DNA from 2 places in the Peribacillus sp. FSL M8-0224 genome. Region 1 is predicted to be linked to the other one. Evidence: a T-box and tRNA genes for the amino acid it is inferred to sense, from the RefSeq annotation. Region 1 holds a T-box; the other holds one or more tRNA genes.

What was found. The T-box of region 1 lies ahead of MKX49_RS17070 (valine--tRNA ligase). A T-box ahead of a tRNA ligase gene usually reads a tRNA of that ligase, here a tRNA-Val.
Region 2: it encodes a tRNA-Val, which carries the amino acid that the T-box ahead of MKX49_RS17070 (valine--tRNA ligase) is inferred to sense. The anticodon was not compared.

The regions. Positions count from the first base shown of each region.
Region 1 is NZ_JBBOOJ010000001.1:3,540,010-3,556,220, forward strand. It holds gene minC (septum site-determining protein MinC) at 1-517, opposite strand, end outside; gene mreD (rod shape-determining protein MreD) at 634-1,152, opposite strand; gene mreC (rod shape-determining protein MreC) at 1,149-2,021, opposite strand; gene MKX49_RS17025 (rod shape-determining protein) at 2,158-3,177, opposite strand; gene radC (RadC family protein) at 3,326-4,000, opposite strand; gene MKX49_RS17035 (Maf family protein) at 4,060-4,629, opposite strand; gene MKX49_RS17040 (hypothetical protein) at 4,818-5,783, opposite strand; gene MKX49_RS17045 (prepilin peptidase) at 6,091-6,843, opposite strand; partial or broken gene MKX49_RS17050 (transposase) at 7,353-7,664, shown strand; gene MKX49_RS17055 (bifunctional folylpolyglutamate synthase/dihydrofolate synthase) at 7,679-8,968, opposite strand; gene MKX49_RS17060 (ATP-grasp domain-containing protein) at 9,067-10,008, shown strand; gene MKX49_RS17065 (ATP-grasp domain-containing protein) at 9,977-10,822, shown strand; gene MKX49_RS17070 (valine--tRNA ligase) at 10,879-13,530, opposite strand; T-box leader at 13,574-13,802, opposite strand; gene MKX49_RS17075 (hypothetical protein) at 14,029-14,220, shown strand; gene ysxE (spore coat protein YsxE) at 14,277-15,347, opposite strand; gene spoVID (stage VI sporulation protein D) at 15,443-16,211, opposite strand, start outside.
Region 2 is NZ_JBBOOJ010000001.1:984,810-1,001,020, forward strand. It holds gene MKX49_RS04725 (hypothetical protein) at 133-444, shown strand; gene MKX49_RS04730 (hypothetical protein) at 456-1,028, shown strand; gene MKX49_RS04735 (DUF1360 domain-containing protein) at 1,043-1,408, shown strand; gene MKX49_RS04740 (YhcN/YlaJ family sporulation lipoprotein) at 1,702-2,199, shown strand; gene spoVAC (stage V sporulation protein AC) at 2,218-2,688, shown strand; gene spoVAD (stage V sporulation protein AD) at 2,692-3,717, shown strand; gene spoVAE (stage V sporulation protein AE) at 3,734-4,090, shown strand; gene MKX49_RS04760 (YjcZ family sporulation protein) at 4,193-4,345, shown strand; gene MKX49_RS04765 (stage VI sporulation protein F) at 4,458-4,712, shown strand; gene MKX49_RS04770 (ATP-dependent helicase) at 4,834-7,107, opposite strand; gene MKX49_RS04775 (hypothetical protein) at 7,259-7,555, shown strand; gene MKX49_RS04780 (spore coat protein) at 7,610-8,098, opposite strand; gene MKX49_RS04785 (hypothetical protein) at 8,333-8,596, opposite strand; gene MKX49_RS04790 (GNAT family N-acetyltransferase) at 8,755-9,216, opposite strand; gene MKX49_RS04795 (YjcG family protein) at 9,188-9,703, opposite strand; gene MKX49_RS04800 (alpha/beta hydrolase) at 9,792-10,514, opposite strand; gene MKX49_RS04805 (phosphatidylglycerophosphatase A family protein) at 10,705-11,262, shown strand; gene MKX49_RS04810 (hypothetical protein) at 11,280-11,501, opposite strand; gene MKX49_RS04815 (hypothetical protein) at 12,010-12,555, shown strand; gene MKX49_RS04820 (hypothetical protein) at 12,501-13,112, shown strand; tRNA gene MKX49_RS04825 (tRNA-Val) at 13,398-13,469, shown strand; gene MKX49_RS04830 (hypothetical protein) at 13,904-14,320, shown strand; gene MKX49_RS04835 (site-2 protease family protein) at 15,089-16,211, opposite strand, start outside.

The DNA of each region.
Region 1 (16,211 bases):
GGGCAGGCTTCATGACAGAGGCAGCTATGATGGCCTCATTATTCCCTTTATATCCGGCATGGGCTATTCCCTTTAGCTGTCCCATGATATATATGTTGCCACCCGCACGAACCGTTCCGTCGGGATTGACATCCCCAATTAACAGTAAGTCACCGGGAACTTCAAAAACCTGTCCCGACCTTATCACCTTGGTCACGGTCGTCACTTGGTTTTCATCTTTCCATCGTTTCGCTTCATCCTTCGTCAGGACATTCGAAATTATCTCATCCACGAAAAGCTTCTTCTTTTTATGGATGACCTCTTTAATCTTTTCTTCTTGTTGTTCATCAAGATAGCGGTTCCCTGTATGTACTTTTACGGAAATGGACGGGTCATTTTCTTGAAACTGATAGTTTGCCGAAAGCTTCACTTCTAACTCTTTCAATAATTCGGAAAATGAGCAAGAATCATCGAGATGAAGCATAAACCCGTCTTTTGTTCCCTTAATCATGACATTTTGCTGAATTCTTTTATTCATGACGTTTGTTTCACCTCAATGAAATATAATTCGACATAGGAAAACAAATTTCCTTTTTCTACGTACACGGAAAAGAGAAAATACATTTCCCACCTGCTTCTTAAGACACAGGAACGTTATTCCGTTTCTCCTTGCAAATCAAGCTTTTCAATGATTCTCTTTAAAGGATAGCAGCTGATGATAATGAATGCGAGATTCAATAATAATGTCGGAATCAATCTCCGTTCCGCAAATTCACCAAATCCCATATCTGCAAACGATAGGATGATATTCATCTGAAAGATGACAACCTCTAAAACTGCCGTGAATAAAAGTGCAGTAAGGCAGGCAATCAAAATATTATTTTGCAGGATTTTCATGCTTTTCGATATCAGATAGGCAAGAAAAGGCAGCAGGAACATGTAAATTCCAAGGATTTCCGTATATACGACATCATAAGTCAACCCTAGAATCGCCCCATAAAGCATACCCATTTTCCTGGACCCGTACATGGTCAGGAAAAAAACGAATATCATCATGAAATGGGGCACGAGGATTTTATCGGCCCCGAATGCATCCCCAGCGAACATCTGGGCGAAGATGCTTTCAAAAACAAAAAAAACCAAGGCTATGAAAGAAAGGATGAAATATCTCACTCAGCTTCATCCTCCCCTTCACTTTCTTTCGGTACACCGTCCACTTCACGCTGAACGACCATTACATTATTAATATCATAAAAATCCGTGGAAGGTTCGATATATGCAGTCTGGTTCAATCCATATTGATCCACTTTGACATCGACAACTTTCCCGATCAGCAGACCTTTCGGAAAGATTCCTCCATAACCGGATGTGATGACCAATGAATTTTTCTTGATCTTTTTATCATATGGAATCCGCTTCATCAGCAAAAGGTTCTTCTTATCATCGAACCCTTCAATCAAGCCATATGCTTTATCATCACCTTGAACGATGGCTGAGACACGGTTGGCTTTATCGATCGAACTTAAAAGTTGAACCGAGGCCGTGAAATCCGTCGCTGATTTCACCTTACCGACTAACCCATTGGACGTGATGACCGCCATGTTTTTTTCTACCCCATTACGCTTCCCTTTATTGATCGTCAGCATTTCATGCCAGCGGTCGGGATTACGTCCGATGACAGTCGCCTGAGTGGGCGAATACTTCCGCAGGTCATCTTCTTTTTTGAGGTTGTCGCGAAGTTCTTCATTTTCTTCCTTTAAATCTTGGACTTGGGTTTTCAATAATACATATTCATCCAAGCGGGCTTTCAATTTTTTGTTTTCATCGTATGTATGTTGAAGGTCTTTTAAGCCCCCTACAAAACCTGTTATACCCGATACTGGCTTATTAAACACATTTCCGACCCAGCCTGTCGTATCTTTCAGGAATTGCTCCGGCCAGGTCAACTCTTCTCTCTCCCTTAATGAAAAACCGATCAATGCCACGAGAACGATAATACTAACGAGCAAGAGAAGGAGCTTTTTATTAAAAAACTGTGGCATGGTGATTACACCTCTATCTAAAATTTACTCTATGGTTTTTAAAATTACACTATGGATTTAATGAAACAGCAAAACATAAGAAAACCGGCTCAAAATTGCACCTTTTGTTGAGCCGGCCCTATTTGAGAAGTAATGCTTATCGCGAATCTCTTGATTTAGTCTTGAATAAATGAATGTGGTCCAGCGCTTTTCCCGTTCCGATCGCAACACAATCCAGCGGATTTTCAGCGATGATCACCGGCATTTGCGTTTCTTCACTGATGACTTTATCCAAATTGCGCAGCAAAGCACCCCCGCCTGTCAGTACTATGCCTCTGTCCATGATGTCAGCGGCTAATTCAGGTGGTGTTTTCTCTAAAGTGTTTTTCACGGAATCCACAATTGCAGAAACGGTGTCGCTTAATGCTTTGGATATTTCCTCAGCTGTAATTTCGATCGTTTTCGGTAATCCAGTCAATAGGTCACGGCCGCGAATTTCCATGTTTTCGACGCCTTCGGTGTCTCCAGCAGAACCAATTTCCATTTTGATCGCTTCAGCAGTACGCTCACCGATCATCAAATTGTAGTTCTTACGGATGTAAACGATAATGGCATCATCCATTTCGTCACCGGCAATACGGATCGATTGGCTTGTAACGATTCCGCCAAGGGAAATGATGGCCACTTCCGTCGTTCCTCCGCCGATATCAACGACCATGCTGCCTGTAGGCTCCCAAACGGGAAGATCCGCACCGATCGCTGCTGCAAACGGTTCTTCGATAGGATATGCGTCACGGGCTCCAGCTTGTCTTGCTGCATCGATGACTGCACGCTGCTCGACTGCCGTAATTCCAGAAGGCACACAAATCATGACATATGGCTTGTTGCCGAATACGCCCTTCTTTTGAGCTTCCTTCATATAGTACTTCATCATGGTAGCCGTCGTTTCATAATCGGCAATTACTCCGTCCTTCATCGGGCGCAGGGCAACCACGTTACCAGGTGTACGGCCGATCATGTTTTTCGCATCGTTTCCGACTGCAACGATTTGCTTTGTATCTGTTTGCACCGCTACAACCGATGGTTCACGTACTGCGATGCCTTTTCCCTTCACATATACAAGCGTATTCGCCGTTCCTAAATCAATCCCTATATCTCTTGCTCCAATTCCAAACATTATGGTATCTCCCTTTCGTAAACAAAAATGCCTTTTTATAAGTTCAAATAATAATTTGTCGTTTTTTGACAATAAGAGTTTTGAAAAAGTTTCCTCTTTTAAAAATCATAAACAATATTATATCGTATCGTCAAAAATTTTGATAGTGTCATAAATAACCTTTTTCCTTCAAGCTAACATATTTATGTTCCCCGATGATGATATGGTCCAATACTTCAATCCCGATTATTTTACCACATTCGACTAACCTTTTCGTCACTTCAATATCTTCTCTGCTGGGAGAGGGGTCTCCGGAGGGGTGGTTATGAAGACATATGATAGAGGCAGCTGACCTTTTGAAAGCCTCTTTAAAGACCTCGCGCGGATGCACGATCGAGGCATTGAGGCTCCCGATGAATACCGTAGTTTTTTGTAGCACTTGATTTTTCGTATTTAAATAGAGACAGACGAAATGTTCCTGTGATAAAAACCGCATTTCCTCCATGCAATAATTAGCTCCATCTTCAGGAGATCGAATCACATAACGGTCTTGGTCATTCAAATTGTTAATTCTCCTGCCAAGTTCGACGGAGGCCAGGATTTGTATCGCTTTTGCTTCACCAATCCCTTTAATCACGGTCAGTTCTTCCACTGAGGCTTCTTTTAACAGGCGCAGGCCCTTGAAGGAATTGATAAGTCTGCCGGATAGTTGCAGGACTGATTCTTCCCTTGATCCTGTCCTCAATAGCAAAGCAAGCAATTCCTGATTGGAAAGACTTTGCGGCCCGTCCTGTAGAAACCTTTCGCGCGGCCTCTCTTCTTTCGGGTAATCCCGTATTAACATTTTTTCGCTCAAAAGATCAACCCTTCCTTAGAAAAGGGAAGATGCCAGAGGAAATCAGATTATCCTAACTCTTCCTGCATCGCTTTAAGTTCCCGGGCCAGCCTTGAGACCGGAAGCCCGACGACTGAGAAATAGTCCCCTTTGATTTGTTTGACAAGAAGAGATCCGTATCCTTGAATCCCATAGCCGCCAGCTTTGTCAAAAGGTTCCCCGCTATCCAGATATCGTTCGATTTCAGCTTCTGGCAGCTCCCAAAATGTCACTTCCGTTTTTTCTGCGAATACTCTGCGATGCTTGCCGAACAGGATGACGACACCTGTGTATACTTCATGTGTCCGTCCTGATAACATTTCCAGCATTCTTTTTCCGTCTGCCCTGCTTACCGGCTTACCCAAGATCTCACCATCAAGGACTACAACGGTATCCGAGCCGATTACCCAGCTATCCTGAAATTTTGCTGCGATGGCTTCCGCTTTACGGGATGCCAGTTCTTTCACCGCTGAATCAGGACACATGTTTTCATCAATACTTTCATCAACATTGGAATTCATGCTTTCAAAGGGGATTTGAAGAAATTGCAGAAGTTCTTTACGACGTGGTGATGAAGAAGCTAAAATCAATGGCTGCATAATATAAAAGTCACCTTTCTTTACATAGGGAGATACATATCTATCCTATCAAATAATGGTGCAATCCACAATTATTGTTTACTAGGAATCGACAAATGCCTGTAAGTATTTCCCGGAAAATAAAAAAGGTGTCACAGAGGGTTTCATATTGGGAGGCTTGTCCCATTAGGCAGCCCCCCTTTTTTTCTTTACTTTTGGTAATTCAATAAAAAATTCAGAAGACTTTCTTGAGCCTGGAATAGCTTTTCTTCATTTTTGGATGTCTCATATTCATCAATCGACTTTGCCGCAGCAGTCAGGTCATCGTTCATCTTTGAAAACGCCGGCGATAATTTCCCCGCCTTCAGTTCATCCATGTTTTTTTTCAGGGTTTCCCCGTTTACCGTCCCTGCCTTTCCGCGAAGCTTTGTTGCGGATGTTTCTGCCAACGAAGCATATACTGCTTTCATCTTGTCGAGGGTTTTTTCATCTTCTTGGCTTGTCCCGGCCGCTTCAAAATTGATTTCCTTCCAATATACATCCACATCATATGACTTTAAGAACAAGGCCAGTTCTTTACTTGCAGCTAGACTCTCTGCCGATCCCAGAAATAGATAATAGCTTTCTTCCAATTTGAAGATTTCAGCAGGAACCTGCTTTTCAATGATTTTCTTTTGAATTTGCCTTGCCGCATCCTCGCTGCTGAATACTCCTCCCTGTACAAGGAATGTCTTCAGCTGGTTTCCCGGTTCAGTCACTGCCGCTTTTTTATCTTCAACGGTGGCTTCAGTTGGAATCGGGGTCTCGACCGAAGATACTTCGGCTTTTTCCTTTGTAATCGTTTTAACGGCGATCAAGCCAAGAATCGACCCAAAAAACACAGCACAAATGACTGCGATCATGAATGTCTTGATCGGTCTTTTATCCGAGCTTTTCAGTGACCCGGTACCAAAACCGATGAGCTTCGGCATTTTCTTCTTTGGCGGTGTGGGTACCAATACAATCTTGCTTTCATTTGAATCCTCAGGGAGTATCCATTCGAAACTCTCATCAGTTTGTTCCTGTTCCTGCTCCTTACTCGCCGCCTCTTGACTTTCAATTTTTTTATCGGCAAATACTTTTTCTTCCCCATTTATTTTAATCGTTACACCCTTGCTTTGTTCCGGCTTGCCCAATTTTTTTCCTCCCCTCCAGATCATTTTTTTCATCCTAACATAGAGGTAAAAAAAAATAACAAGACTTTTGTCGTCTTGTCATTAATAGGTTTCGTCAAATTTCCCTATTCATATATGGGTAACAAAAAAGGAATTCAGGTACTGGTACTATTGCTTCATGAAACCATTCCATATCACCTCTCACCAATTACATACATCCCTCTATCATTCCATAATCTCTTGCCTCCAAATGGGGATGGTTCCCTACTGAGCCATTGTTCAGGTGATTTTTGACAAATTCCTCTTGGATCAGGATGGTCCTTTAAGCTCATCTTAAAAATGTTACATACCAATATAATAGCGAATCGCCCCAAAAATAAGCAGTCAATGTCCCAAAAACGATATACGGTCCGAAAGGAATAAGGGTTTTCTTTTTTAAGATTCCGGTCAGCAACCCGATGATGCCAAGCAATGCCCCATAAAAGCACGCAAAAAGCAAAGATAACAGCACCATCTTCATTCCCAATACGAAGCCAATCACTGCAAACAGCTTGATATCACCGCCACCCATGCCACCCTTACTCACGACCGCGATTGATAACAGCAGGCTAAAACCAACCGCTGCCCCGACAATTGAATCCCACCAGGGCGTCAGTGGAAATGAGACTCTTAAAACAATAAAAATCACTATAAAGAAAAGCAGTATTTTATCGGGTATAAGCATATAGGCGACATCAGTCACGAAGATGATCATAAATAATGAAATCAATATCCAGCCAACCAACAGTTCGCCCGACCAGCCAAGGAATATCGGAGCAGAGGCAAACAAAACACCGGTCAGCATTTCCACGGCCGGATAAAGGGGGGATATCCTTGCTTTACAGCCCCGGCATTCACCGACTTGCAACATATAAGAAATAACCGGTATCAACTCGAAGAATGTCAATGTACGCCCGCAAGAAGGGCAGGCGGAGCGACGATTCGCGAATGAATGACCAGCTGGAACACTTAAACCGACAACGTTAAAGAATGAGCCTAAAATTAAGCCCAATACGAAGAGATAGATATGGATAGCCATCATTTATACAAAGTGCATGAGGATTCGATTGCCTTTCTTTGAAACCCTGATATAAAAGTCCCTTCCGCTATGTAATTAACCATTGGGTTCTTCATGCTCATCCCTCCCGTCATTTTATTAAACAGATCCTACTATTCAACATTCATATGGAATGCAATATATAAACATATTTTAACAAATAAACTGGGTGATTTGTTATCAATCACTCTATTGGAGTTTTTTCTTTCCAAGAGGCTCTTTAACAAGAGAAAAGGACCTTTGAAAAGATCCTTTTCTCAGACTGGAGACAAACTCGATGAAAATAGAGTTTGTCTTCAGTTTTTTAGGGGTTTGTGCAATTTGAACGTTAATTTCCACTCCAGGCACTCGCTTTCCGCGGGCGGTCCGCCCTCGGCGCCTTTGCGCCTGCGGGGTCTCCCCTGGACTCGCTTTTCCCGCAGGAGTCTCGAACACCCGCTCCAATCAACTTTGTTTTAACTTATAGATAGAACCCCTTTTGCCAGGTGAAGATGATGCTTTCGAAACATTATTCTATTCAGCGAGGCCAACTTGAAATGATTACTTTAGATCAACTGGTGCCGGCGAATCATTTGGTTCGTAAAATGGAGGCTGCCATTGACTTCACTTTCATTTATGATTTGGTGAAAGATATATATTCAGAGATAGGAAGCCCAAGTATTGATCCAGTTATATTAGCCAAACTGACTTTCATTCGATTTACCCTCGGTATTCGTTCAATGCATAAAGCAATTGAAGAAGTTGAAACAAATATGGCTTACCGTTGGTTCTTAGGCTTTGGTTTCCATGATAAAGTGCCTCATTACGTTATGCACATTCTTTAGGCATCTTCTCTGATTAGGAACTCCCTCACAAGTGATAGGAAATGAAGGGACCCTGTAATGACAAGGATCTCTTTATCCCCCGTTTTCCTTCTGCCTTCCGTTATCGCCGCCTGCCAATCCTTGTTTATACTTTTATTTGGATGACTGCATTTTTCATAAAGCGTTTTCGCATCCGCCGCCCGTTCGTGGTCGAATTCGGTAATGATGATTTCCATCGCCCCCGTTTCCAGTCCATGAAGCATCTCGGAATAGTTTTTATCTTTAAATGAACTGAATACGAATCGGTACTTATAGCCGGGGTAATGCACTTTTAGCGTTTCCTTCAGTACGTCGATTCCAGCAGGATTATGTGCACCATCAATGATCACCAATGGCTCATCCGATATTTTTTCAAAGCGTCCATCCCATTTCGCTGCCCCTATTCCTTCAAAGATGCTTTTTTCATCGATATTTTCCATTCCTACTGTGACAGCAGCAATGGCCAGTGCCGCATTCTGCATTTGATGACGGCCCAGCATCTGCATTTCCACATTTTCGATTGACCTGTCGGCAAGCGAAAATGAGAAACTTTGCCCACGTTCACTTCGCTTCATATTGCTAACACGAAATTCTTTACCCAATTGGTAATAAGGTACGCCTATAGCTGACGCTTTTTCTTCAATTACTTTTGCTGGTTCCCCGGCTGTGACTCCGCTGATGACCGGCGCCCCGCTTTTTATGATGCCTGCCTTCTCAAAAGCAATTTCCCCAAGTGTGTTACCCAGGATGTTCGTATGTTCCAAAGAGATCGAGGTAATGATCGAAAGAAACGGCTGGATGACATTCGTTGTATCAAGTCTGCCTCCTAAACCGGTTTCCATCAAAACCAAATCGACTTCCTTTTTGCTAAAATAAGAGAATGCCATGGCAGTCAAAATTTCGAACTGAGTGGGACCATTCCCCTTGCTGTCCATCTCATGGATGATCGGCCAAAGCTTCCGGAAAACATCGATGAATTCCTGATCACTGATTTCATCCTCATTTACCTTCAGCTGTTCATTCATCCGTATTAAATAAGGAGAAGTGAAGGAAGCGACCCGAATTCCTTGTGCAAGCAGAATTTCTTTAATATATTGCAGTGTCGATCCTTTCCCGTTGGACCCTGCAATGTGAATATACTTTAGCTCCTTGTGCGGGTCGCCTAATTCAGATAACAATGTTTCCATCCGTGACAGTCCAAAATTCATGCCCAATCGAACTTGGCGCCGTTCAAAAAATTGATTGATTTCTTTCATGGTTGTAACCATTATCGTGGAGCCTCCTCTTTCTTTATACCGCTCTTATGCGTTAAGATTATTTTATCAATATATGAACGATTAACCTAGATGAAAGGCAGTGTTTTACCATGAAACCTTCAGATTTCCACTGTTGGATTGTCGTCAACGGCTATTTACAGCATGATAAGTTTTCCAGTTTAGCTTTGTTCATTAAAGAGGCTGCTGAAAGGAAAGATATCACGGCAACCCTTATCCGCAATTCAGATCTCATGCCCATAATCGAAAAAGGAGTGCCTCTGCTTAAAGGAACCTTTGATAAGCTGCCGGATTTTGTTCTGTTCATGGATAAAGACATTCATTTGGCGCGCCATTTGGAATTGATCGGCATCCCCGTATATAACAGCAGTGCAGCAATCGATATTTGCGACAGCAAAGCAAAAACACATCAAGCCTTAACAGGGCATGGGATACCGATGCCGAAAACCATATTTCCCCCTTTTACGTACGAAGGGATTGAAAGGGTCAATATGGATGCTTTTATCCAAATCGGCAATGAACTCGGGTATCCTCTTATCGTTAAGGAAGCATACGGTTCTTTTGGGGAACAAGTATATTTAATCCAAACAGAGGATGAGTTACTGAAGACGATCCGTGATCTTGGCCACAAACCATTTATCATCCAGGAATTCATCGAGCACAGTAAAGGTCGGGATATTCGCGTGAATGTCGTGGGCAATCAAGTCATAGCAGCGATGCAACGTCATTCCGAGCAGGACTTCCGAGCTAATATGACTGCCGGGGGGCAGGCTGCACCATATATCCCCACCAGTGAAGAAGCACAACTTGCCATTCGATGTGCGCAAATTCTGGGTGCCGCCTTCGCTGGTGTCGATTTGCTGTTTGGTGAAGAAGGTCCGCTTTTGTGCGAAGTGAATTCAAATTCGCATTTATTGAACATTTATGAATGTACTGGCATCAACATCGCCGATAGCATGTTCGATTATATCTTGAAAGAATTAGGAAAAGGAAGTGCACCTGATGAAAAAACAAGCAGGCTGGTTGATTTATAACCGTGAGGATGCCTTGAAAAATAAAGGATACATAGATTGGATGCTTGACGAAGCCAGTAAGCTTGATCTTGATTTACACTTTCACTTTCGGGAAGACCTTAGGATCGGTCATCGTTTCAACAAGTTATATGTTGAACATGAAATGCAGCCAATTTCATTGCCGGACTTTGCCATCGTCCGGACCATCGATCCTTTTTTTACAAAGCAACTTGAGCAATTGGGGATTGCTTGCTTTAACTCCTCCTTCGTATCGGAAATCGCGAATGACAAAGCAAAGACGCATCAATATTTGTCCTCGCTGGGGATTCCAATGGCCGATACCGTTTATTGTAACGGAAGGCCGGGTGCTAATGACATGGAGCTCCCTTTCATTGCTAAAGAAACTAGCGGCCGCGGCGGGAAACAAGTATTTCTAATCGAGCATGCCGATGATCTTGCCCAACTGAATGATGGGAATTGGATAGTCCAAAAACCTGGCTTATTCGGTAGGGATATCCGCGTTTTTGTGGTTGGTAATAAAGTGAAGGCTGCTGTACTCAGGGAATCCGCTTCCAGTTTCAAGGCAAATTATACGCTGGGCGGATCGGCTTCGCTATATGAGCTGACTGCATCTGAATTAGCCCTTGTTGAAAGAGTAATGAGATCATTTGATTTCGGCCTGGTCGGTATCGATTTCATATTTGCCGAAGATGGCAGCCTCATGCTGAACGAAATTGAGGATGTCGTCGGGAGCCGGACACTAAGTGCACTAAGTGATATGAATATCGTATGGGAGTACCTTACATTCATAAAAGAAAGCATATCCTCTTCTTAAATAGCTTTTAAACAGAAAAAGGATGAACCGGCTTCAAGCTGGTTCATCCTTTTGTTTTACAGTTGTTTCAGTTCGCTGATCCTGTGGATTACAGAGTCGCGTTTTTCGCTATAGTCTTTTTCCTTGGCACGTTCTTCTTCGATGACGCTTGCCGGCGCCTTTTTAACGAAGCCCTCGTTGCCTAATTTTTTCTGTACACGCTCAACTTCTTTATTAAGTTTGTCGAGTTCTTTTTCAAGACGTTTCACTTCTTCGTCAATATTGATCAGTCCTGTAAGCGGAAGGATTAGTTCTACACCAGTTACGACAGCTGTCATGGCTTGAGCAGGCTCTTCGACTTCGATTCCGATCGTCAATTGTTCAGGATTACAGAAACGCTCGATATAGCTGCTGTTTTTCTGTAATGTCGCTAAGATGGCCTCATCTTTCGCTTTTAAAATCAAATTGATTTTTTTGCTTAGCGGTGTGTTCACCTCAGCACGGATATTACGGACGGAGCGGATGATTTCAACAAGCAGCTTCATTTCCTCGGCTGCAGCTGTATCTGTCAACTCTTCATTCACTTCCGGCCAAGCGGCAACAGTGATGGACTCACCTTGGTGAGGTAGGTTCTGCCAAATTTCTTCGGTAATGAATGGCATGAACGGGTGTAACAATCTCATTGTGTTATCCAGTACATACGCCAAGATCGAGCGCGTCGTTTTCTTAGCCGCTTCGTCTTCTCCATATAGCGGAAGCTTCGCCATTTCAATATACCAGTCACAGAAGTCATCCCAAATGAAGTTGTATAGCACACGGCCCACTTCACCAAACTCATAACGGTCCGCAAGTCTGGTTACGTTGGAAATCGTTTCATTCAAACGCGTCAAGATCCATTTATCGGCAACAGACTTCTCACCGCTTAAATCGATTTCGTCATACGTCATGCCATTCATGTTCATCAAAGCAAAACGTGATGCGTTCCAAATCTTATTGGAGAAATTCCAAACTGCTTCGACTTTTTCCGTACTATAACGGAGGTCCTGGCCTGGCGAGCTGCCCGTAGATAAGAAGTAACGCAGGGAATCGGCACCGTATTGATCGATGACATCCATCGGATCGACACCATTGCCTAGCGATTTACTCATCTTGCGCCCCTGTTCGTCACGAACCAGACCGTGGATCAGCACATCTTCAAATGGTCGTTCACCTGTGAACTCAAGAGCTTGGAAAATCATCCGCGATACCCAGAAGAAAATGATATCATAGCCTGTCACAAGTGCCCCGGTTGGATAGTAACGTTGGAAATCGACACTGTCCTTGTCAGGCCAGCCCATAGTCGAGAATGGCCATAATGCCGAGCTGAACCATGTATCAAGCACATCTGTATCTTGTTCCCAGTTTTCAGCGTCCGCAGGCTCTTCATGACCTACATACACTTCACCTGTTTCTTTATGGTACCAGGCGGGAATGCGGTGACCCCACCAAAGCTGACGGGAAATGCACCAGTCGCGGATATTTTCCATCCAATGCAGGTACGTTTTCTCGAAACGGTCCGGTACGAAATGAACTTTTTCCTCATCGGTTCCTTTTTGAAGCTCAACGGAAGCATCAGCCAGCGGCTGCATCTTAACGAACCATTGCGTCGAAAGATATGGTTCAACAACAGCACCGCTTCTCTCTGAATGGCCTACTGAGTGAAGGTGATCTTCGATTTTGAAGAGTACTCCTTCTTCCTGAAGGTCCTTGACGATTTGCTTACGGCATTCAAAACGGTCCATGCCTTCATATTTACCGGCCTTTTCATTCATCGAGCCATCTTCATGCATGACAAGGATGCGCTCCAAATCGTGACGGTTCCCGATTTCGAAGTCATTCGGGTCATGAGCAGGAGTAATTTTGACCGCGCCTGAACCGAATTCCATATCGACATAATCATCACCGACAATCGGGATTTCCCGGCCTGTAATTGGCAAGCGGACCTTTTTGCCGATCAAGTGTTTATAACGGTCATCTTCAGGGTGTACAGCAACAGCAGTATCGCCAAGCATCGTTTCTGGACGGGTGGTGGCAATTTCAATTTCACCCGATCCGTCAACCAATGGATATTTCATATGGTAAAATGCGCCCTGCACATCTTTGTAAATAACCTCGATATCGGATAACGCCGTTTTCGTTGATGGATCCCAGTTGATGATGTATTCGCCGCGATAAATCAAGCCCTTGTTATAAAGCGAAACGAACACTTCGCGCACTGCTTTTGAAAGCCCTTCATCCAGAGTGAAACGTTCACGTGTATAATCAAGTCCAAGACCTAGCTTTGACCATTGTTCACGAATATGGCTCGCATATTCCTCTTTCCATTTCCATGTCTCTTCCACGAATTTTTCACGCCCAAGGTCATAACGGCTCACGCCATCCGCACGAAGTTTCTGTTCTACTTTCGCTTGAGTGGCGATACCTGCATGGTCCATGCCTGGTAACCATAAAACATCATAGCCCTGCATCCTTTTCATGCGTGTCAATATATCTTGAAGTGTCGTATCCCAAGCGTGGCCAAGATGCAGCTTACCTGTAACGTTAGGCGGCGGGATGACAATCGTATATGGTTCTTTTTTATCGTCACCTGTCGTTTCGAAAAACTTTCCATCAAGCCACCATTTGTAGCGGCCTTTCTCTATCGTCTGCGGATCATATTTAGTCGGCATAGAAATTTGGTTCTCTTCCATATCATTTCCTCCTTTTTGGGCATAAAAAAAACTTCCATCATCACAAAAGGACGAAGGAAGTTGTTCGCGGTGCCACCTTTTTTCCGAAAAAGAAAAAAATCCCTTTCGGCTCTCAAATCGGATAACGGCTCTTCACCGGCCTTCGCTACTAAGAAGTTCACGAAGACTGCTCGCGGACGACTTCGGATGCTGCTGCCTGGAAACCTCGCACCAATTTGGTTTCCTCTCTGAAAAGTGCATTTCATCTTACTATTTCCGGTCTTTGCATTGATTTATATTCATATGTAAAAACATTGAATGCATATAGTATATAGTACAAAAAACATGGGGCTCCAGTCAATCATCTTTTCGCTTACTTTCTCAGGAATCATCCCATTTGATGCATTCATGTTCATTTTCTTTATTTTATCCTCCAGGAACAGTGAATGTGACGGCTGTTTCACCTTTTTCACTGCCCACCCATAGAATATAAGAAGTCCTAAAAAGGAAGGTAATATTATGAAGCGAAGATATACTCCCTATACTTTACCGCCTTGGGTGAAAAAATTCCGCGGTGTCTGCCAGCAGTTCATCGTCCCCTTTATCGTATTCCAAGGATTACGTACGCTGATTTTCCCGACTTTCTTCGATATGCTCCTGCTTATCGCGTTTATTTTCCTGGCCATGTCTTTGTATTTCGAATGGATTTAATTATTCCCTTACAGCAAAAAAATATACATGACTGGAGATGATCCAATCATGTATATTTAGCTTGGGGGTGATTGTTCTTCTTTGGCAGCCTCGGCAGCGGCCTTTTTCTTCTGTTCGATTTCTTCGATTCTCATCACCATATATTCAATATTTTTCAATAGCCAAAATTGCCGCTGCAGTTGCGTGACATTATCAAGCTCTGAACGATGGCTCCTGCCATCGGAATAACCCTTCACTAATTCCAAAGCTGATCCAGGGAATGCCAGATAACTTTGCATGAGCAATAATTCTTCTTCTTTTAACGGAAAATAACGAAAATAGTTATATAGCCAGTCAACACAGTCATCGCTTTGGACAGGATAGGTCCTGGCCGATTTAACGAGAAATGGCAGTAAATCGAAATGCGGCGGAGCCGTATTCGAATTCTCAAAATTGATGAAGTAGCCATATCCCCGCTCATCATAAACGAAATGCTTCAAAGAAACCTTTCCGTGCGTTACCACGGTTCGAACCTTTTCACTATCCTTCGTTTTTTCATACCAGGTTTCAAACTTCTTGATCGAGTACTTCAGAGCCTGTGAAATATCAGTGTAGAAAGAACAAACCGTCAGTTCGAATGGAGACATATACCACTTCTTTTCACAGCTGACAATATACTCTTCTATAAATTCCTTTTCGTTATTCCAGGCATCAAGCGTCCGCTCATAATGGGCTTCCCGTTCCTCAATATCCACTTGTATTTCCTTAACGGAAAGTGTATGCATCCGAGCAAGCTCCCTGAACAATTGCTTATGCTTTTCATCGCGCTCCCCGTCCCTTTCATCATTGAGCCAGGGCATCAGGTAATACAAACGTCCATTATGAAGAACGGCGTAACGCTGATCCATCGTTTGATAAATGGGAACGATTCGATTATAGCCGCGATGGTACAGTTTTTGAACATTTTTGATAAAATCAATGCCGTTATGCGGTAACATGGATTTCAAGGCAAATGTACCGCGATCACTGTATACTTTTTTCACACGCCCAAAGTCCTCAATATATTGTACATACATGGCATATTCCTTCAATACGGTCTCCGTGTCCCGATCCCGATTGGCAGGCTGCTGATTCTCGTTTTCCCTCACGAGACTCACTCACTTTCTCTAAAAAAACTAAACAATCCGATTCCTCTAGCATTTAAAAAACAGGAGCAGAGCATATGCCCCGCTCTCTGTCCCGGTCAATTCTTATACGCAACCGCCTTCGGTATATAAATGACTTGCCCTTCATGGACGTTCTGATTCGACTCCAATTCATTGCTGAAAAGTATCGATTGAACCGTAACATCATATCGCTGAGCCAAGTCATCAAGCGTTTCCCCTTGCTGAACAATGCAAACCTTCATCCTTACCAGTTCTTCTTCTTGTTTCCGTCCGAATAAATCCATGATGGAAAGCTGCTTTTCATCATGATCGGCCGTTTCTTTTTCATCACGTTCCGCTGCTTGTTTCCTGCCTTTGAAATTCTTACCCTCCTTAGCCGGAGGCGCAGGTCTTTCCCTCTTTTTGAATAGATCGCTTATGGACGAATTGGATTCCTCTTCCTGCTCCACCTTCACACTCTCATTAAGGATAGGACCCGCTGCAACGGCATCGTCTTCCTGCCGGATGACATCCTCGGTTTCTACATTTGAAACTGGGCTACTTTGATGATTGGTTGCTTGACTTGGTTCTTCTTCTACTTCTTCTATAAATGTCACTCTAGGAATCTCCAAGGAATCCTGCCTGCTTGGTTCTTCCTCCAATTTTGCCTCTCCCATGAAAGGTACCTTTTCCGTGGAGTCAGGCGGATCACCAATCACTTCTTCCTCTACAGCTTCGACTTCTTCCTGTCTATGCACTTCCGTTTCCCATTCCTCCTCTTCAGGATATGGTGAAACGGGAATTTCAAAAACGGGAGCATTATGCTGATCGCTTAAATAAATCGGTTCCTCTTCTTCTTCTTCATTT
Region 2 (16,211 bases), 2.6 Mb from region 1:
AGGAGTGTCACATCTCCAGCATAAAGAAGGGTGAGTTTCATATAAATGATACATAGAGCGGATATTCATTGTTTGCGAGAATCGGCATAAAGCTGCTTTCAACCCTATTCGAGAAAAAGAAGGAGGGGTATCATGGACGTGGAAAAAGTTGGTGTGCCTTGTGCTGGAAAACAAACCATACAAAATACGCTGAAGAGACATATCAATTTACATGAAAAAAATATCAGCACTTCATATACCGCCGAGGAATTGGTGGAGCTATTGTCCCGACTTCCAGCCTTTGCACCTAAGCCTGTTTGTAAGTTCATCATCAATGACCGTACACTATTCGGGAAATTGGAACAAAAAAAAGAATCCAGTTTGTTCATAAGGCATAAATTCGGGAAAAAAGTTGTCCAATACCAAATGGAACAGCTGCAGTCCGTGGATATTCTGAAATATTAAGGAGGGTTTTCATGTCAGAGAAAAATGGCGATAAAGAATCCAAACCACTTATATATGTCGATCAAGCAAAAATATCAGATCTGCGTGGAAATATGCAAAGTGATTTTCGAACGAAAAAGGCTAAACCTCAAGACAGCGCTGAGCCGGAACTTCAGGAAGAAGCCGAGCATAAAGAAGAAAAAATCGAACAGGTCAAACGCGAATTTGGTGTTTATGATGCCATGATGGAAATTGAAAAAGAGATTACGGGATTAAGGAAAATCACGGAAGAATATGTCCCTGAGCAAGCTCCGGTTGAAAAAATGGAACATCCTGAACAAATAGAACAGGAAAATGAAAAGCCAGTTAAGAGAAAAAGGAAAAAGGTGGAGAAGAAAGAATCTTCCCGTGACATCATTTCCCGCCTATCCAATCATCAAGGTTTTCCAAAACCATTATGTGAGGCGGTAATTAACGGAGAAAAGCTTCGGTTTCATGTGTTGGGCATGAGAGGGGAATCAGTGAAAATTAAAAGAGGGAACCATATCCGTTTCGTGGGTCTGCCGGATATTATCGATGCCAAAATAATTGAAGAATCCAAGTGAAGGAGCAATATTAAATGTTTCCCCCACAAAGTGAATTTACCTTATTTATCATATTAGGCTTGGCTTCCTTCAGGCTGACACGCTTGATCGTTTTCGATAAAATCATGGAGCCGCTGCGCAGCCCCTTTTTTAAAGAGATAGAAGAAAAAAATGAAGAAGGAATTGTGGAAATATTTTTAATGCCCAAAGAAAAGGGTCTGCTGGGGTGGATTGGTCAATTGCTAAGTTGTTTTTGGTGCGTGGGTGTCTGGGTCAGCCTTTTTCTGGTTTTCCTTTATATCCAACATTGGTTTATAGGCGACGTACTGATATTAATCCTTGCCGTTGCAGCAGTAGGAGCGATAATTGAGGTCATAATCAGCAAAATTATGGACATTTGATTGGAAACAACTTGTCTAATCATTCATATAGTATGATATAGATCTTAAAGGAGGAGTCAAGAATTGAATCAGAAACAGAATAATCCATGGGCATATGCAAAACCGATAAAAAAAGATCAGCCAATCAAAATCAAGAAAGATTGTGGCTGTAATAATAACAATAAAAATAAAGGCTATTGAGTGAAAAAACCTTTCCATTTTGGAAGGGTTTTTTTATTTCCTAATCCTACCATTCATAAAAAAACCGTTAAACAAGAAAATAACAATAGAACGATAAATTAGGATGTGATTCTATGTTCAGACAAGGAAGATATTTTAAGGGAAGCTGGCTGATTTTTATAGTTGTTTTGTGTGTGCTTACGGCGTGCAGCAATCAGAATGATGGAAAAACGGAGAATTTCGCGATGATTAAACGTACGAATCCTGAACCGATGGATATCATTAATGGAATGGATGAGAAGGATGAAAAGGGACTGATCTCAAAGGTCAAGGAAACAGTTGCTAATGAAGACACCATCTATGACGTGATCGTCGTGAAAAACGACAAAAAGATTATCGTCGCTTATAAAGTTAAGCACCTACAACGTTTTCATATGAAGAAAATTGAAAAGACTGTGACTGAAAATCTGGAAGAGAAGTTTCCCAAAAATGATTTTATCGTATCTAGCGATTATAAAATCTTTTTGGAATCGGTAAGGTTGAACGAGTTACTTAAGAAAAAGGATGTACCCGAGAAAAAGGCAAGGAAGAAGTTCAAGGAAATTGAAGAACTTCAAAAAGAATTAATTTAGAAAGAGAGGTTCAGCAATATGAGCGGCAAGGATAAAACGACCCCAATACAGGATGCGTATCAGCAGCTCCAAGGAAAGCATGAAATTAAAAGACCGATAGTGAAGAATTGTTTGAAGGCCTTTTTAGTAGGTGGTATTTTCTGCATAGTGGGACAAGCCATTTCCTACTTCTATATTTATTTTTTCAACTTTACAGAGCAGACAGCTGGAGGTCCGACAACGGCCACCATGGTGTTTCTGGCACTTTTGATGACCGGTTTCGGGTTTTACGACCGCATTGGCCAGTTTGGGGGGGCAGGGAGTGCCGTCCCAGTCACTGGGTTCGGTAACGCAGTCATTTCGGCAGCAATCGAACATCGGACGGAAGGTTTTGTACTTGGAGTTGGATCCAATATGTTTAAATTGGCCGGATCGGTTATTTTATTCGGAGTATTCTCAGCCTTTGTCGTGGCGTTGATAAAAACGATTTACCTAATGATTGGGGGCTAAGCGGTGTTAAAGGGAAAACAAACATGGATGTTCACCAATAAGCCGGTCATCTTGGAAACAGGGGTAACAGGCGGGCCATTTGAAGCTAATGGAGAAATTGCTGGTGATTTCGATATTTTATACGACGATTTGTGGATGGAGCAGGATTCCTATGAGAAGGCTCATCGGCATTTGATGGAGAAAGCGGTAGAGCTTGCATTGGAAAAAGGCAAGATTGACAAGGAGCAGGTACAGTTTTTCTTGGCGGGTGATTTAATCAATCAGGTTACACCGACAAGCTTTGCGGCCAGAACCAACGGAATTCCATATTTCGGCTTGTTTGGGGCTTGTTCCACATCGATGGAAGGGCTGGCACTAGCTGCCTTCATCACTAATTATGGCGGGGCTAACTATGTGTTGACAGGTGCATCGAGCCACAATGCAGCTGTTGAAAAACAATTTCGCTATCCAACTGAATATGGCGGGCAAAAGCCACCTACAGCTCAATGGACGATAACAGGAGCAGGGGTGGCGCTGGTTGCTCCTAATGGAAGCAAGCAAGGGGAATTTCCGCATATTGTCTCGGCCACTATTGGTAAGGTCATTGACATGGGATTGAAAGATCCTTTCAATATGGGGGGAGCGATGGCCCCGGCGGCCGCCGATACGATACTTGCCCATTTCAAAGATACTGGTTTGACCCCGGATGATTACGATTTCATCATTACCGGTGATTTAGGTCAAATAGGGAGGGAGACAGCTCTTGACTTATTAAAGCAAAAGGGCTGTGATATCAATCAGGAAAAATTCAAGGATTGCGGATTGATGATTTTCAAAAAGGACCAGCCTGTTTTGGCTGGCGGGAGCGGTGCGGGATGTTCGGCAGTGGTATTATACGGTCATATACTGAATGAAATGATTTCCGGCAAATATAAAAAAATCCTGCTGGTCGCAACAGGAGCATTATTGTCACCGCTTTCCGTCCAGCAAAAAGATACGATTCCGTGCATTGCCCATGCTGTAGCCATTGAATATGGGATGAATTCATGAAAAAGGAGAGATTTCGATGTTAGCAATGTTTTTTTGGGCCTTTGTCATCGGTGGCTTGATCTGTGTAGTCGGCCAGCTTCTTTTCGATGTTGCTAAGCTGACACCGGCACATACGTTAAGCTTGTTCGTTGTAATAGGGGCTGTTCTCGGCGGATTTGATTTATATGAGCCGCTTGTTAACTTTGCCGGTGCCGGAGCAACCATACCGATCGTTTCGTTCGGGAACTCGCTGGTGAACGGGGCGATGATGGAATCGGAAAAACATGGTCTAGTCGGCGTACTGACAGGCATGTTTGAAATTACAAGTTCCGGTATCTCTGCAGCAATCGTCTTTGGATTCATCGGAGCTTTGGTTTTCAGACCAAAAGGATGAAAAAAGCGGAAATAGGCAGCCTGGCCTAGGACATGGCCTATACATATTTGTCCAGACCTACATATGTTATCAGTAAGCTTTAGCGAGAGCGAGGTGATATGTATGTTTGGTTTTGGTGGCTACGGTTGTTGTGGCGGCAGCGGTTATGGATACGGCGGCGGTTATGGCGGAGGATACGGTGGCGGCGGTTCCACTTTCGCGATAATCGTTGTATTATTTATCCTATTGATCATTGTAGGGGCTTCTTTCTGCTAAGGTGTAAAAGGAATAGGCAGAAGAAGCCTATTCCTTTTATTTTTTTGTATGGGCCTAGCACTTTTTTCTGATTATGCCATAGGATAGGTACAGAAAAGGGAGGGGCTTAAGTATGGATAATAACTTTTTTAAAAACATAGAAGGTAAAACCGGTGTAAATATGAAAGATGTATTAGAATTGGCAAACTCGCTTCAAGGAGCCAACTTCAAAGATGAAACAACGGTTAGAAACGTCATTAAGCGCGTTTCAAAAATAGCGAATAAGCCGGTCAATAAGGAAACGGAAGATAAAATCGTACATTCCATCGTAGCTGAAGGGAATAAACTTGATTTCGGGACGATATCCAATATGATTAATAAAAAATGAAAAAGGGCCTGCTATCATGCAGGCCTTCAGACTGCAGACAAACTTGAAAAAAAGCGAGTTTGCCTGTAGTTTTTTAATTTTAAAAAAGTCCATTTGCAAGATATATAGCGTCGGCTTTTGGTCAAAGCTTCAGGAAACGTGATGGATGGGCAGTCCGCCCGCGTCTAGTTTGCAGGATGGAAAGGTAAAGATCCTTTTTAGCCCTGGTTGCCGCTACATAGAGCAATCGTCTTTCCTCTTCAAGAGGGGATAGTTCCCCTTTTCGGTAAGATTCAAGTGCGAAATCATGAGGAATGCTGCCATCGACAGCAGCAAGGACATATACGGTTTGATATTCAAGCCCTTTGGAACGATGTATGGTGGTAAGCTGTATGGCATCCTTAAAGTGTTTCGATAGCTGTTTAATCTCTTGGACCATCGCGGTCATATGATCGACATGTTCAATGAAAGCGGCAACGGTTGGAAAACGATTTGCCGCCACCTTTAAGTCACGGATGTCATCGGACCCTTTTTCCAGGTTCGCATCATTACCGCGTTTTTTTACATATTCCTGGTATCCTAAATCTTTCTCGATGATCTCTAACGCTACGAGTGGCGACATAATTTTTAAAGACCGAATCTGTCCCGGAATCGTTTTTAATTTTCGTTCTTGAAAAGCATGTCCAGTCTTAACAAAAGCAAATGCATCGATGAAATCACAATCCTGCAATATTGTCATTGCTTTTAACTCTTGTAATATACTTTGCTTTAAGAATAGGGAGGAAAGGACATCAGATGCTGCCTTGCTGTCATGCGGGAACAAACTCAAGCGCATAAAGGCAAGCATGCCGCGAATGACCTTGCGCTGATAAAACGAATCCGCATCCTTTTCAATGACGAATGGCAGATTGGAAGCGGCTAGCCGTTCAAAAATGGCCCTTGACATCGTGTGTGTCCTATACAATACTGCAAAGTCCCCAGGGTTTGCTCCCTTGGATATTTTTTCCTGGATATCGGATACGATCATCGTCGCTTCCAATTCTTCATCATAAGGATAAAATAAAACAGGTGGATTTCCTGAATCATGCTGTGCCCTCATCTTTTTCTCCATCCGGTTCTGGTTTCGCTTGATCAAGCGGTTCGCTGTAGCGACAATTTCATGGGAAGAGCGGTAATTCTCCGTCAGCTTCACCACTTGGGATCGGGGGAAGTCATGATTGAAATTCAAAATATACTTCGGATCGCTTCCACGGAATGAATAGATGGATTGGTCATCATCTCCAACCGCACATACATTTTTTGATTCAGCAGATAGGAGTTTTATCAATTCATATTGAACTTTATTAATATCCTGAAACTCATCGACCAAAAAATAGTTAAACCTTTGCTGATATTTCTTTAAAAATTCCGGATTATTTTTTAAAAATACATAACAGCCTACAAGCATATCATCGAAATCATACTTCCCTGTTTGCTGTTTATATTCTTCATATTTCTTATATAAATGTAAACAGGATTTCTCCCAATCGTCCTTAGGCTGTATATCTTCTGGAAAAGCCAATGAGTTTTTCCATAGTCCAATTTGTTGAAGGGCCTGATCATATGCAAATTCCTTATCATCAAGTTCCAATACCCTGCCAGCCTGTTTCAATACCTTTTCTTTTTCCCACTCCCACTTCAATAGGAAATCCCGCTGCCATTTGGCTGGTTCATGGAAAATCAGGATTTTATAAAAGATGCTATGAAATGTCCCGCTAACGATTTGAGAAACAAGGGAAGGAGTCATATTGGGATAGCCGAGCAGACGCTGTTGCATTTCCTTTGCGGATTTCGCCGTAAATGTTACAAGCATGATACTTTTTGGATCAATCTTTTTCACTGTGAGCATATAGGCAGTACGTACTGTCAATACGCGGGTTTTCCCGCTGCCTGCTCCTGAAAGGACAAGGATGGGTCCATCGATCGACATTACCGCCTTGAGTTGCTCTGCATCGAGAACAACCCCTGAAGAGGATAATTCTTGAAAGTATGGTTCCTCTGATTGTGCCAGGTCATATGTTTTATCTGAATATTTCGGATTGCCGGTTATGGGACGGCTTTTAAGGAAAGGTTCAGTAATGGTTTTCGTTTCAGTAATGGTTCGTGATGTAGGAATCCTAAAACCATTCTGTTCCATATATTCTAAGGGCTTATCTTTATTTATTGATTCTGAAATTGGCATTTCACAGGGTCCCTGCGATGGGTCGCTATGATAAAAATAAGGTGTCTCATGGATTCCAATAAATAATTTCACTGGTTTATGACAAATGATACAAGAAAGCTGATCACGTTTTCCCTTTTCAAAAAGTGTCTGCAGCTCACCAGCTGAAACGGTATGTAAATGTACGATTTCATTGCCAGATTTTGCTTGATTCATATAAATGGATACCTCTAATCTATTAAAAATATCGGCAATACTCATCATACCAGAAGATTAGGAAAAAAGAATGTGGAAATCATGTTTAAATATTGTTTAGGCAGGGTAATTAAATGACAACATAACTATTTCAATATAAGGAGGGGTTACTATGGGATATATAGCACCTGTCACACAATTTGATTATATTCAATATGCCAACCGGACGGTCGAAGCTGCAGGGAAAGTAAGAATTGTTAAAGGAGCGGCACCCATTCAACCCATCCGTTTTGATCAGGTGTTGGAAAGGGAAAGGGAAAGCGTTGAAGGATTAAATCAAATTCAAGATAATGATCGGGTAAGTGCATATGGAGCAGGCACATATCAATATGAAATGGGCAGGAGCGTCAGGAAAGGTTTAACGCCTGGAATGACAGGAAAAGGCAGGTTCATCAACGAAATTGTCTAGTTCCTCCAGAAAGACAAAAGAGGACACGTGAAGTGTCCTTTTTGTGTTGATTTCTTAAAGAATGTCTATTTCCACGATTAGGGCTAACAATAGTTGCAATAAAAGTTGGATGTTAAGAGCGATTTGTGCATCAGTTGTTGTAATGTCGATATCACGGCTGTTTTCAACAATTGTTTTTTGGCGCGTGATTTGTTTAACATTAGAAGATTGGATTAATTGTTGAGTGATCTTGTCAGCATTATCACCATCTGCAACGGAAATGCTTACGATGACCGCAATTGCAGCTTGTAGAGCAGCTTGCAGTGAGAGGGCCGCTTTAACATCCGTTGAAGTGATATTTACATTACAAGAATCTTTAATGTAAATAAGTTCTTCAGAAAGCTGAACTTGATTATTATCCTGTCTTGCATCTTGGTCAATCTTTGTGTCATCGTCGTTACAGAATCCTGAAAGGGGATGTCTGGAAGCGGAATCTAGAGCCGACCATGACCTTTCAGAGTCATCATGTGTGTTACAATTGCTACGATATACATTTTGGTTCATGTTGTTTTTTCCTCCTTAGGTTTTATTCCCTATTAAAATATGCTTTGATGGTTAATCGGGTTGGACGAATAAATCAGTTCATTCGTCTATTTTTTAAAATACTTAGAGAAAGTATTAGTGTGTGGGGGATGAATAATAAAGAAGCTGGAGCTTTAGGAATGAAATGTAAGTGCTGCTATGTCTCGGTTTACTTATTTCTCGCCAGCAAGTAAGGTGATTAGGTGATATGGTGCGTCATTTATCTTTGGAATCCGTGAATTTGTTGTGAATGGAATTGGTAACTGGATTAACATCATGTTCCGTGATGTTCTTTTCTTGGTTTATGATTTTTAGTGATTGCTCTTGTAAATAACGAACGGTTTCTTTAAGGTTGTTTCTCTCTTTTTCAGTTAGATCGACCTTTTCCTTTTTGAAACCATGCTTTCTTAAAGTCCTCGAAACCAGCAGTTCCATCAGTCTTTTTTGAGACTCATCCAGGTTAAAATCATTGTTACCCATAAAATTTTCCCTCCTTCTTGCTTTCTATATATAGACTATGTATTTTTGATGAGATTGCCATTGAACGGAAATGGTTTTTTTCATAAAACGATAATTTAAGTTCATGAACGAACAAAAAAAGCTGTCCAATCAGAAGACTGAAGGACAGCTTTTTTATATCATAAAATGGTTTTCTTCATCGTTTTATGAGGAATGCCAGCATCCATGAATTCGTCGGAAACGATCTCATACCCTAATTTTGAATAAAAAGGGATGGCATGCACTTGGGAATCAAGCTTCAATTGTGGCACTTCCTGCTGGATTGCGTATTCCTCAATAGCATTCATGATCATGGCTCCGGCACCATTCTTACGGCCCGATGATAGTACACAAATGCGCTGTACTTTACCGATGTTGTCAATGACCCTGAAGCGGCCGGCACCGATTGGCTGATGCTGCTCATCATATAAAACGAAATGTGTGGACTCTTTTTCATATTCATCGATCTCTTCTTCAAGAGGGACGTTTTGTTCTTGGACGAACACTTTTCTTCGAATCATATATGCGTTTTCAAGCTCTTGGCTGTTCTCTGCGATTTTTACAAACACGAAATCATTCAGCTCCCAATCTAAATGTTTCATAAACGGTCCATGCCCCGTCTTCAAGTTGATACAGCAAGTGAACTCGTTTCACCTCTTCTTCATGGCTGATGTCAAGCATGCTTAATTGGCCTAAAACATCAGAATGCTCATTATCGGATAAATCTTGAGCGATCGTAATATGCGGGACAAATGCATGTTCACTTTCACTTTTTATGAAATCCTCATTGTTAAGTGCATCATGCAGTTCTTGAAGCCCTTCGGATAATTCTACTTTGAAATAAATAGTATTGCTTACGGGTTGGAAAGACTTCGTTTTGGTTACGCTCATCGTAAAAGGCCTGCACTTTTGAGCAATGACTTTTAATTGTTCCGCGATTGTTGAAATTTCCATATCCGTCGCTTCGAACGTTGGTTTAAGCGTTAGATGCGGTGGTATGAAAGCATATTTCGTATCATACCGTTTGCGATAGGAGTTAGCTAAATCTTGAAGTTTTTTTGAAGGGAAAATTGCAACACCATATTTCATAAATAAAACCTCCTGATATTTTTTATTGTTGTATTATAGTTGGACATGTTTTTTCTTGAAACCATCCCAAACAGATGATTTCGAGTAATTAGAACATTTCCAATAGTGCTCGTTTCAAATCTGCCTGCCAGTATTTCCAGGTATGATTACCTTCAAATTCTTCATAGAAGCAAGGAAATCCTTTTTGGTTTATTAATTTATGCAATTCCCTATTTGGTTCTATGAAGTTTGCCTTATTGCCATCCGTCGTCGGTACATCTGTTTCACCCGTCCCGATCACATGGTAAAGTTCGAGGAGATGCGGATCCTCAAAATTACGTACAGCATCCATTACTGCTTCATTGGCAAGAGGGGACTGCATGATGCATTTCCCGAATGTATGCGGATACTGCAAAGCGGCCAATAAAGAAACTGTACCGCCTAGAGAGTCACCGATCAAAGTTCGACCATGTCCCATTTGATAGGTTGGGAATTCATCATCTAAAAACGGGACTAGTTCATGGGCAAGAAAACGTATGTATGCAATGTGCTGTTCCCCGTCCGGATGATATTTGCGCCAGCGGTCAAAGCGGTCTTTATAAGGAATTCCGACAATGATGATATTCTCGATCTCATCATTCCCTAACAGTTCATCTGCTACCCGACCGATTCGGCCCATTTGAAAATAATCACGGCCATCCTGAGCAATCACAAGCGAATATTTATACAATGGCGAATAATTAGCAGGCAAGTAGACAAGCAATTCCAATTCTTCTGCTAAAGCTTCGCTTTTAAACATGTACTCTTTAATTGTGCCTTTGCGTAAACTCATTCTCCCGCACCTCAATGATAATTAATAATGAAAAACAACTTACTTGATTATTTTAGCATAGCCTTGCAACTTTTTCCCGCGACAAGAATTTGGAATATAAAATTTTCGTTATATTTTCTAAAAATTTAAATTATAAGGTGCTATAATACAAGGATATAGAAAAATAATACAAAAAAAGGTGGCGAATAAAATGGCAGATGTACACGTGCACAGCAGGGAAGTGACAAAGGCGGCTAAACGAACATTATTGGAGCGTGGTGTCAGTGTGGAGGCAATTGCAAAAATCGTTTATGAATTGCAGTTCCCGTACAAAGCTGATCTTAAGCTGGAGGAATGCATCCACAGCGTTGAGCGTGTCCTGTTGAAAAGGGAAATTCAACATGCCATTTTAGTCGGTGTGGAGCTGGATAAACTGGCAGAGCAAAAAAAACTATCAGAACCCCTGCAATCGATTGTTGAATCAGATGAAGGGCTATTCGGAGTGGATGAAACGATTGCCTTTGGTGCTGTACTCGGTTACGGAAGCATTGCTGTAACGACCTTTGGCCATTTGGATAAAAATAAAATAGGCGTCATACACGAACTTGATAAGAAGCAAGAAGGAATCGTGCATACCTTCCTGGATGATATCGTTGCAAGCATTGCCGCGAGTGCCGCCTCAAGGTTAGCTCATCGTCTGAGAGATGAAGAAGAATCGTTAACTGAACAGGAAAAGGACATCCAGGAAGAAGAAGAGTTAATAGGTTGAACCTTGAAGAGCAATTTTCAGCCAGATCTGTAAAACCTGGCCTTAATGAGGCGGGCAGAAAGGATATTGGCTACTTTAAATGTCCGTTTTGTCTGCCTTAGAAAACAGAATGCGTGAATATGGCCTGGATAAATTTCAAGCACCTGGATTTTCCGTTGCGTAATCTTACCTTGTTCGGAGAGATAAATTATTTCTAATGGAGCATTTTCTTCCATATGTTTACGAAGTATATATTTCATTCCCAGTCACTCCTTTGCTGACTTGCTTGCTATCATTATATGCGAACATACGTTTTGTATGCAAGTGAAAAGGGAACCTTGGTTCTGTTTTGTTGTGAGGGTAAATGGAATAAGATGAAATTATAACTTTTTTAATATAATATGTAGACTTTTTAACAAAAAAACAAAAAACATCAACCAAAACTGAAGTGCGATTATACCTCACCTCATCTTTCAGATTGAGAATAAAGAATCTGTTTCCCCGATTATATCCACAAAAATCCCTTCCATATTGTTAACGACCACCTTCTTAATAAGATATATAATCCAGTAGATTTTTGCTGTTTGAGTTAGATTTATTTTCAAATTTGTAACATATGTACAAACATCTTTTCTTTTAATGAATAAAATAACCCGAAAATAAAAAAAGAAAAGGTGATTATAATTAAAAATCATTATTCCATTTCACATTGTAATTCCTTTATAGACACCACATATCTTAATAAGAAATGTGTGCAAAAGAAACCGGATGATTGTCATAGCTGCCATAAGAAACACAATGACTGTATTTGTCATCAAAAGAAACCGGATGATTGTCATAGCTGCCATAAGAAACACAATGACTGTATTTGTCATCAAAAGAAACCGGATGATTGTCATAGCTGCCAAAAGAAACACAATGTCTGTATTTGCCACCAAAAGAAACCGGATGATTGTCATAGCTGCCAAAAGAAACACAATGTCTGTATTTGCCACCAAAAGAAACTGGATGATTGTCATTGCTGTCATAAGAAACACAATGACTGTATTTGTCATCAAAAGAAACCGGATGATTGTCACTGCTGTCATAAGAAACACAATGACTGTATTTGTGAGCAAAAGAAAGATGATGACTGTCATTTGTGCCATAAGAAACATAATGACTGTATTTGTCATCAAAAGAAACCAGATGATTGTCATTGTTGTCATAAAAAACACAGTGACTGTATTTGTGAGCAAAAGAAACCCGATGACTGTCATTTGTGCCATAAGAAACATAATGACTGTCACTGTGACAATAAGAAAGATAATCTAGTAAGAGCATCTGCGTTCAGGGCTAATAAGAACACACCACAACTTTACGAAGCAGCGTTAACTCCCTCTGTAAAAGTTTTATTCCAAACTGAACAGTTTGATTTAGCAGATGAATATAATCCGCACATATCAACATTTATTCCAACTAAGGATGGAATTTATGAGATAACAGCAAAAGTCTCGTTTTGTCCGTCAAAAAGGAAAAGCGATGATTCCTCAAAAAACAAAAAAGATAATTGCAAATGTGATTATTGCAGTAAAAATAGTTGCAACTGTGATTATTGCAGAAAACATCATTCTTCAAAAGACAAAAAAAAGAATTCTTCAAAAGAAGGATATGTCGCATCCATTTCCATTAACGTAAATGGAGATAATTTAGATATTGTTAATGACTTCTTGGAAAAATCAAGACCTATTGGACTATCGGTTACTACAATCCTTCAGTTACAAGCAGGAGATCGGGTACAAGTATTATTTAGCGCAGATGCAAACGGAGAAATTTTAGCAGAAGCATCTTTAACAAACTTTCAGGCTGCTAGATTCCCTTCTCCAATGTAAAGATCTTTCTGCTTTAGTCTTAGATTGAGTAAATGGACATCATATTTGTTAATTAAAGTTGAGTAAATGTATGATTAGGAGCCTTTGATTCTATTTCGAGAAATTTTTGGGGTAAGAACGAACTTTCAGGGATTAACTTCTAAGACCGCACTTTACGGAAAAAAACTTTTTTAGCAAAACTACTTGTTTTATTTTGAATACCACTATATAATAAATCTTGTTCAGAAAAGAAGTCAGCAACTAAGTAAGTTTTAAACCAAGCTCTAAAGAGCTTGATTTACATACGACTTGTTAGCTCAGTGGGAGAGCACTTCCTTGACAGGGAAGGGGTCGTGGGTTCGAATCCCTCACAGGTCATCAACTAACAAAGGCTTAAATCCTTGATATAACAAGGATTTGGGTCTTTTTTTTGTTTACACAGATATAGTTCATTATGTATTAATTACTTAATTGGTGGCGGATAGAGAAGGATTTGAACGTACTACAGGTCAATTATTTGTAATAATTAATATTTCAAGGAACTGTAGGTAAAGCCTTTTGCATATTCAGCTAACGATGGAGGTTAAAAACAAGACCGTATTTTTGGCTTTTCTTTAAAAGGTACATAATTATATTCTTCGGTAAAACCCACTTTACTATAATGTGTTGGATTACTCACTACCAAATACCATGCACGGGAATTTTTAAATGTGTGATTTTAATACCTCAACAGTTTATTATATTGATAAAGGATGAAGAATTTAATCTGCTACTATAATTTGGTAAGTCTTTAAAAGGGAAGTGATTGTTAAATGCTTTATATAAGCGATATCGAAAAGATAATTAATAACACATTAAATGAGCACAATTTGGATATTATTTATGAATTTGACAATAATCTAAGTGCACCTATGAGTTATAACGTATCGACCAATACTATAAAATTCAATTACCTTCAAGTTAACGGTTATAAAGGGAAAATTAGAATTAAAGAGACTGAGGAAGACTTTGTTAAAATTATTCTTTATCGTATGATTGGTTATTATTTAGATTTTAAGAAAAACAAACATGATTTAAGGATTTTAATGTATGGTCACGAAGAAGAAAAAGAAAAGCTGAAATCTGAAATAGAAACTAATGCTTGGGATTATGGGAGAACATTAATACCTGAACAACTATTGGAGTCATATGATAAAGTTCGTGAATTGGACAAAATGTTAATAAATTAATGTACTCTAAGAAAATGGAGACCCGACTTTAAACTAAAACAAGAAAAAGAAGCCTCCTTGGAGAATCTCTCTGGCTGAATTTTGAGTGAGAAATTAAACTGATATCCAATAAGACAAGACCCAGAGAAAGAGGAGTTGTCTTAGAAAGATTGATGAATAAACAAATAGAAAATCAAGTTCAAAGTTCGTGCTCGATTTTTAAGAGATATCGATTACTTGACATAAGAAATTCACTGGACTGAACATACTTCTGAAGAAAGGTTTTAATGAACAACATATACTAGATAAAGAGGAAAGAGATTATTGGTAAAGCGTCTCCAAAGAACGATTGCGTAGATAAGTATTATGACCTGCTCATCCAACGATTTGTTCATGGCAGTAACATAATTACGATGTTTTTATCCAACCAAACTTGAAGCAATTTAATCGAGAACAGTTTCTTGCTATATATGATGGTATTAATAGAAACCGTCAATGGTATGGGGATAGATTTGGATGCTTAGTGCTATCATTGTAATTTTGGTTTTATTAATATTTCCTTTTGTATATTTGATTTTAGGAACTGAGATATTTGGTGTTTAATTTTTGATAATCCTGATGATCTTTCTTCGATTAACAGGGGCTTTAGTTCTATAGGGTGTAATAAAAGAGAGTACAAGAAGTAGTCTCTTTTATTTATACATAATTAACATTAATGTTTCACAAGCCTAAATAAATGGACAGTCAAAGGGGGGAACTCATAAAGTGAGGTCCCCCTTTCATAATGTATTACGGTAATAAAGTTTTATATTGTTCCATTAAATCACCTGCATATAAGCTAGTTATCATTAAGAAAATGGCAAGCCCAATGTATAATGAGAACCAGATGACTTTTGTTTTGAGACTCGATGAGTAATAGGATTTCTCTTTATCCCTAATTTCAGTTTGTTCTTGCACTTCTTTAAAGAACTTTGCTGCTATTCGTTCATACGTGCCTATATTTTCAAAATCGGTCGGTCCGTTCTGGTATTCATTCGAATTAGCAGCATCCATTAAGGATCTATAAATACTTAATTTTACCTCGGTCAGCTGTTTTTCTTTTAGCTTATTATCATCAAATAGCGGGATATGCCAACTCTTCATGTTGTTAAACTTTTCATATTGTTGGCTTGATTCCATATTCCAAATATTAACCAGGCGAATTTTTTCTTCATCTGTTGCAGCTGGATATTGTTCTAGTTGCCTTAATCCAAATTGATTCAATTCAATGATGATGTCTCTTTGATTTCTGGTTGTCTCGCTACGAATTTCTTTCCACCACTTAGAAATACCCAATAATAAGAAAAGAATTAAGAATGGATTTGGATGGAGAAACAAATATACAACCATCCCGATAATCCCTACTACCCAAAGCTTTGTGGAGATGACTCCCACTATACGTCCTCCATCAAGAGGATGCACAGGCATTAGATTAAATAGGTTAATCATGGCTCCCAGTGTAATAACTAAAAGCCAAAATGGATTTTCCGTCATCATAAATAGGGGGATGGCTGGTAGAAATGCTAATGTACCTAATAAAGGACCACCGAAGGCAAGATAAGCTTCTTGGTTAGCATTCTTGGGTTCTTCTTTAAGGGCAATTAATGCTCCGACAAAAGGGATGAAAATGGCATTGGATGTTTTGATGCCTTTTCTCTTTGCAGCAAGTAAATGCCCCATTTCATGGATGTAAATTAGATAGACTAGGGCTACGGCAAATTTCCAACCGTAAACCAAGGCATACGCACCTAATGAAACGAAAATAGAAATCAGGGAACCTACTTTTGCTATTTTCAATAGCGCAAACAACCATTTCATTTTCCCCAGGAAAAATAACCCGATGGCCCCCAAACTTAACCATCCTTTTTTCGAT